DNA from 2 places in the Lactococcus sp. S64 genome. Region 2 is predicted to be linked to the other one. Evidence: riboswitches for the same ligand, from Rfam matches in the RefSeq annotation. Region 2 holds a riboswitch; the other holds the start of a gene.
The links. A riboswitch is a leader RNA that binds a small molecule or an ion and turns the genes downstream of it on or off. The one in region 2 is predicted to bind fluoride.
Positions count from the first base shown of each region.

Region 1: linked by a shared signal. The riboswitch ahead of eno (phosphopyruvate hydratase) and the one ahead of IAE51_RS00705 (voltage-gated chloride channel family protein) in region 2 are both predicted to bind fluoride.

Region 1 covers NZ_JACVUQ010000004.1:216,820-220,241, forward strand. Annotated here, with positions in the region: tRNA gene IAE51_RS06415 (tRNA-Ser) at 64-151, shown strand; gene eno (phosphopyruvate hydratase) at 217-1,485, opposite strand; fluoride riboswitch at 1,565-1,636, opposite strand; gene IAE51_RS06425 (DUF2325 domain-containing protein) at 1,777-2,283, shown strand; gene nrdG (anaerobic ribonucleoside-triphosphate reductase activating protein) at 2,392-2,997, opposite strand; gene nrdD (anaerobic ribonucleoside-triphosphate reductase) at 2,994-3,422, opposite strand, start outside.
Region 2 covers NZ_JACVUQ010000001.1:141,972-145,393, forward strand. Annotated here, with positions in the region: gene glyS (glycine--tRNA ligase subunit beta) at 1-864, shown strand, start outside; gene IAE51_RS00700 (DUF896 domain-containing protein) at 975-1,217, shown strand; fluoride riboswitch at 1,262-1,336, shown strand; gene IAE51_RS00705 (voltage-gated chloride channel family protein) at 1,428-2,639, shown strand; gene IAE51_RS00710 (nicotinate-nucleotide adenylyltransferase) at 2,662-3,249, opposite strand.

The DNA of each region.
Region 1 (3,422 bases), on a different contig from region 2:
AAACAAAACATTCAAAAGTCATTGCTAAACGAGAAGGTATTTTGTTATAATATTAAAGTAATCGGAGAAGTGTCCGAGTGGCCGAAGGAGCACGCCTGGAAAGTGTGTATACGTCACAAGCGTATCGGGGGTTCGAATCCCCTTTTCTCCTTTATAAATTCACATTCTTAAAAATAAAAAACATTAATTATAAAAATTAATGTTTTTTATTTTTATCTATCCTGGAAAACTAGCAAGAGCTACATCTTTTCCTAATTCTTCTTCAATTCGCAAGAATTGATTATATTTTTCAACCCGTTCACTTCGAGCCATTGAACCTGTTTTTATTTGGCCAGCATGCATGGCTACCGCAAAATCGGCAATGTAGCTATCAACTGTTTCACCTGAACGATGAGAAATCATTGTCTTATAGCCTGCTTTTCTCGCTAAACTAATGGCTTCAATCGCTTCAGTTACTGTTCCGATTTGATTAAGTTTAATCAAAATAGCATTTGCTACACCTTTTTTAATTCCTTCTTTGAAAATTTCAGGATTTGTCACAAAAATATCATCACCTACTAATTGAATTTTTTGACCTTGAGCTTTCGTTTGAGCTGCAAAGCCCTCCCAGTCATGTTCAGAAAATCCATCTTCAATGGAAATAAGTGCTGGATATTTTTCAACTAAATTTTCATAGTAAGTCAATAGTTCTTTAGAAGTCAATTTTTGCCCTTCAAAACGATAAACTTTTTCTTTATCATCATAAAATTCACTTGAAGCTGGGTCAATGGCAATCGCAATTTCTTCACCAGGAACATATCCTGCACTTTCAATTGCTTGATAAAGTGTAGCAATTGCATTTTCAGTAGAACCAAGTTTAGGGGCAAAGCCACCTTCATCACCTACGGCTGTTTCTAGCCCTTTGTCAGCTAAAATTTTCTTCAGAGTATGGTAGATATTTGCAATTTTTTCTAAACCATCGCGAAAGCTTTCCCGTTTGACTGGTGTAATCAAAAATTCTTGAACGTCAATTCCTGAATCGGCATGTACTCCACCATTAATGACATTGAAAAATGGTTGTGGAAGTTCCAAATCAACTCCACCAAGATAGCGATAGAGTGGAATTTTTTCACTATTCGCTGCCGCACGAGAAATGGCCATAGAAACCCCTAAAATTGCATTAGCCCCTAAACGAGATTTATTTTTTGTCCCGTCAAGCTCAATCATCAAATGATCTAATTTTGCTTGATTAAATGGTGATTGTCCTTTCAAGGCTTCATAAATTTCGCCATTGACATTTGCGACGGCTTTAGAAACGCCTTTCCCTTGAAGGCGGTCTCCACCATCTCTTAATTCAACTGCTTCACGGTCTCCAGTTGATGCTCCTGAGGGTACTGCTGCGCGTCCTAATGTTCCATCTGTTAATCTAACATCTACCTCAACGGTTGGATTTCCTCTAGAATCAAAAATTTCTCTTGCGTGGATGTTTTCGATTGTGACTGTCATAATAAATCTCCTTTTCTTTGCCTTTAATGCCTTGTAAGTCAAAGAAAAAATGGCAGACTACAAGGCAAAAAAAAGACTTTGCTTTGTAGGCGCCATTAGATTCAAGCTATTCTTGAAACGGTTTCGGGTGTGCACCATACCCATCTACTATTAATTTACCACTTTATTTTTATGAGGTCAAATTTTTGAAACTTATATTTTAAAAAATACATTTATCATTAAGCAAAATTGTGTTATAATCACTATAATTCGCTCCTGTCAGTAAAGACAGAGCCATCAGTAAGGAATGACATGAAAACACTACTTGTTCTATGTGAAGTTAAATATTGGCATGATTTTAGAGAGGGCTTGGCAAAAGTTGGCGTTTCTTTTCTTGGTTTTGATAAGAAAAAACCTAATCGATTTGAGATTGACCAACTTGTTGCCAAAGCTGATTTCGTCGTTATGAGAAACCGCAATGTGGCTCATCATTCAGTTCAATTTGCTAAAGAAGCTTGTAAAGCAACCGATACACCCTTTTGGATTAGTAGTAATTTCGGTTTAGAAACCATTATCAAGCAACTTTCTCAAACTTTTCCAGATGAATCTTTTGAAAGCACCGACCAAAATAAGAAAAGCAAAAGAAAAATTGAAAATAGAGTTATACAAAAGCAAAATTCTTTAGCCGAAAGTGCCCAAAGCAAAGAAAGTCAAAATTATTTAAAAGGAAAAAAGAAACATCTCCCTCTAAAATCGGCGCTAAAAGATTTCAAAATTACTGACGACGAACCAGATTTTACAAAATTATTTAAAAAATAAGCGCTGACGCATTTGTCAGTGCTTATTTTTAGTGACAGAATTTCTGTCAGAAGATAGCCGTTGGCACTTTAGCGCTTACGGATATACTCAAATGTCCATCAGTAACTTTTAAATTAATTTTTCTTTATGAATTTGTTCAAAAGTTTTTTCACCATCATTGAGTTTTTCCCAAATGACAACTTGTCCTTGTTTTCGAGATTTTGGTACATCGATAATCCGCTGATTTGATGACCCACGGAATTGGAGCATTAAGTTTTTCTTTGATAATTCAAAACGACCGTCAACTAAAATATCTAACAAATCAAGCATTTCTAATTTGTCATCTGTTTCAAGCAACATCTCTTCCCATGTATAACCTGTCCATGACCAAATATCTTTATCCGGTAACTCACGACGAATCCGTTTGAGCAAAGGAATCAAAAATGTCGTATTCAAGAAAGGTTCCCCACCAAGAAGCGTCAGTCCTTGGACATAAGGCTGAGCAAGGTCAGCCATAATTTTATCTTCAAGCTCTTTGGTATAGGGCGTTCCATAACGAAATGACCAAGTGGCTTGATTATAGCAGCCCTCGCAATGAAACATACAGCCACTCACATAAAGTGAGCAGCGCACCCCTTCACCATCAACGAAATTGAAGGGCTTATAATCTGCAATATAATTTTGTGAGAGTTCATCAGCTCTCCATTCTCCTGGTTTTGGATTGTTCATACTTATTTCTCCGCAAAATATTTTGATTTCGCTTCGTCAACTTCGACTGAATCAATCAAATTTCCATCGTTCAAGGCTCCGACAGAACCATTCATATGTTTTACACGTGATGAAATTTCTTTGTGACGACCATGAACCATTGGACGTGCTTGCGGATTTCCAAGATATCCACAAGTTCTTTTGACAACGTCACAGGTTTTAGGATCATCATTGCCACATTGTGGACATTTAAATCCACGTTCCGTTGCCGCAAAATCTCCTTCAAAGCCACAAGCATAGCAGTGGTCAATTGGTGCATTTGTTCCAAGATATCCAATACGATCGTAGGCAAAGTCCCAGACTGCTTCAAGAGCTTTCGGATTTTGTTGAAGAACAGGATATTCACAGTAATGAATGAATCCACCATTGGCATAAACAGGATAGTCTTTTTC
Region 2 (3,422 bases):
GAAATTTATAAATTTGACCTTTTGACAGGAATGGTTGGAGAATTTGATGAATTACAAGGGGTAATGGGTGAAAAATATGCGCTTTTAGCTGGTGAAAATGCAAATGTTTCTGCAGCAATTCGTGAACATTATATGCCAACTTTAGCCGAGGGAGAATTGCCTGAAACAAAAGTCGGTTCTGTGCTTGCAGCAGCTGACAAAATTGATTCAGTCCTCTCTTTCTTTAATGTTGGTTTAATTCCTTCTGGTTCAAATGACCCTTATGCTCTACGTCGAGCAGTACAAGGCTTGATTCGTATTATTGAAAAAATGAATTGGCATTTCGATTTATCTTTATTTGTCGACCAATTTGAAGGTGAAAATCATCTTGAAATTTTGGATTTTGTCAAAGCACGTATTCAAAAACTCTTGCTTGAAAAACTCGATCGTCATGATATTGTTGAAGCGGCAATTAATAGTTCAAGCTTTGATATTACAAACATGATGGAATCAGCTTTTGTCATTGATGGGCACAAACTTCACGAACCTTTTAAACCAGCAATTGAAAATGTTTCGCGTTCAATTAATTTGGTTAAAAAAGCAAAAGATATTAAAGAAATAAATCCAACACTTTTTGAAGAAGATGCAGAAGAAGCTCTTTATAACGTTGTTATTTCTCTTCAAAATCAATGGACTTATATGCCTGGTGAAGAAAAATTCAGAGCAATTGTTCATTCACTTGCACCTGCAATTGAAACTTTCTTTGAAAGTGTAATGGTAATGGCTGAAGATTTATCAGTTCGTGATAATCGTATTGCGTTGTTGTCAGAAGTTGTTGCATTAACAAGTGTTATGGCTGATTTTTCTTTGATTAATACAAAATAAAATTGATAGATTTACTGACAGAAAGTTTATTTATGACTCTAAAAAGCTGTCAGTAAAATTTGAGTTCTGTCAGTAATTTTAACAATATTCATGAAGAAAGGAACTAAGAAATGGCAATTACAAATGAACAAGTAGAACGTATTAATGAATTAGCGCGTAAGAAGAAAGCAGAAGGATTATCAGAAGCTGAGCTTGAAGAACAAGCCTTTTTACGTCGTGCTTACCTCGATAGTGTTAAAGCAAATTTCCGCTCACAAGTTGAAACCATCAAAGTTATTGATGAAAAAACAGGAGAAGATGTTACTCCGGATAAACTTAAAGAAATTCAACGTAAGAATGGGATGCGCGACTGAGCTTTTTCTTGCAAATATTTCATAAAATGTTAAAATAAATATTAATAAATGATGGGTATGGTGCACACCCGAAACCGCTTTAAGAATAAAATCTTAAAACTAATGGCGCCTACAAACAAAAGGCTATCTCCAAGTAGTCTTGTTTGTAGCGCCTTTTGTTTTGTAAAATATTATAAAGTGAGTTAAACTCACAAACAAGGAGTTTCAAAAATGAATTTTTTTAAAGTAGGAATTTCAAGAAGCGCAATTTTATATGTCTTCTTAGCTGTAATTATTGGGGGATTAATTGGTATTATTGATGCTATATTTGGTCGAGGGCTTATCTATATTACTGAATTTAGAGATAGTCATGCCCTATATTTAATTCCATTTTTAACCTTAGCTGGTCTCTTAATCGTTTATATTTATAAGAATTTTGGTAAAGACAGCCAAAAAGGAATGGGCCTAATTTTTGAAGCGGGGAATCATGGGCGAGAAGATATTCCAAAACGTCTTGTTCCGCTGATTGTTTTCTCGACTTGGCTTTCTCATTTGTTTGGTGCCAGTGTTGGTCGTGAAGGAGTTGCAGTTCAAATCGGTGGTGTGATTGGACATGCGATTGGTAAAAAACTCTCAGCAAAAGAAGCTAAAAAAATACTTTTGATTACTGGTATGGCTGCTGGTTTTGCAGGGCTCTTTCAAACGCCAATCGCGGCAACTTTCTTTGCTATTGAAATTTTAATGTTGGGTAAAATTGAGTATAGAGCTTTAATCCCAGCTTTGGTTGGTTCATATGTTGCAAGTTGGACTTCAAGCAGTTTGGGATTAGAAAAATTTTCTTTCGCAATCAATACTAACATTCATATTGACCCTTTGGTTCTTTTAAAATTGGCTGTCATTGCCGTTTGTTTTGGACTTGTAGGAAGATTTTTTGCGGAATCTTTAGCTTTTATGAAAGCAACCGTCGCTAAAAGAATTGTTAATCCTTATTATAGAATTATTTTGATGGGAATTGTCATCTCAATTGGTTTACTTGTTATTCATTTGGACCGTTATGCTGGTCTTGGGACAAATTTGATTTCTTTAAGTTTTAATGGTGGACATATCAATGGATATGATTGGATATTAAAATTAATCTTTACGGTTTTATCAATTTCTGCTGGCTTCCAAGGTGGGGAAGTCACACCACTCTTTGCTATTGGTTCAACATTGGGTGCAGCTTTGGCTATGCTCTTTGGTTTACCTGTCGAATTTGTGGCTGCTGCGGGTTATGTTTCAATTTTTTCAGCCGCAACAAACTCTTATTTTGGCCCAATTTTTATTGCTGCGGAGGTCTTTGGTTTTGGTTCGGTTCAATATATCCTACCAATTATGACAATTGCCTACGTTTTGAATGGAAATTCATCCATTTATGCGCAAGAAGTTCTAAATTTGGAAGTTTAAACAAAAAGACGACCTATCTGGGTCATCTTTTTTTATATAATTTTTCGATTTTAATGTAATCAATAACATTTTGAGGTAAGAAGTAAGTGGGTTCAATATTTTTGGCAAACATTTCCCTTAGCATTGTACTAGAAATTGGTAACAAGGGAGCATCAAGCCAAGTAACAGGATAAGGACTTTTGGAGATTGTATCCGTTCTTCTTAAGGCAATGAATGTCACAAGTTTTAGGAGTTCATCAATTTTGTACCATTTGGGAAGATATTCCACCATGTCGCTACCAATAATGAAATAATAATCGGTATCAGGATTAGCTTCAGTCAGGAGTTTGAGCGTGTCATAACTGTAAGATTTTCCACCACGTTCAATTTCAATCAACTCAAGACCGAGTCTAGGATTTTCTTTGATTGCTAACTCAAGCATTTTAACTCGATGTTTTGCAGAAATGGTTTCTTTTTCATCGACATGAGGTGGAATATTTTCAGGCATTAGTAATACTTTATCCAAATTCATTTGTTGGGCAACTTGGTCAGCCATCATTAAATGAGCATGATGAATTGGATTAAAATTTCCTCCTAATAGACCTACTTTTTTTCTGTTCCCTTTATCCATAAGGGGGCTTTCTCCTTAATTTTTGAAATTATTTAATCTACCAATATTTTGAATCAGTCAATTTATATTGTACCATAGCTCATCGCAATCTATAAGACTAAAGAAAAACTCCTCAAGGGAGTTCTTTAATTTAAGATTCGATTTGGACAATGTATCTACTGTTAATATAATGC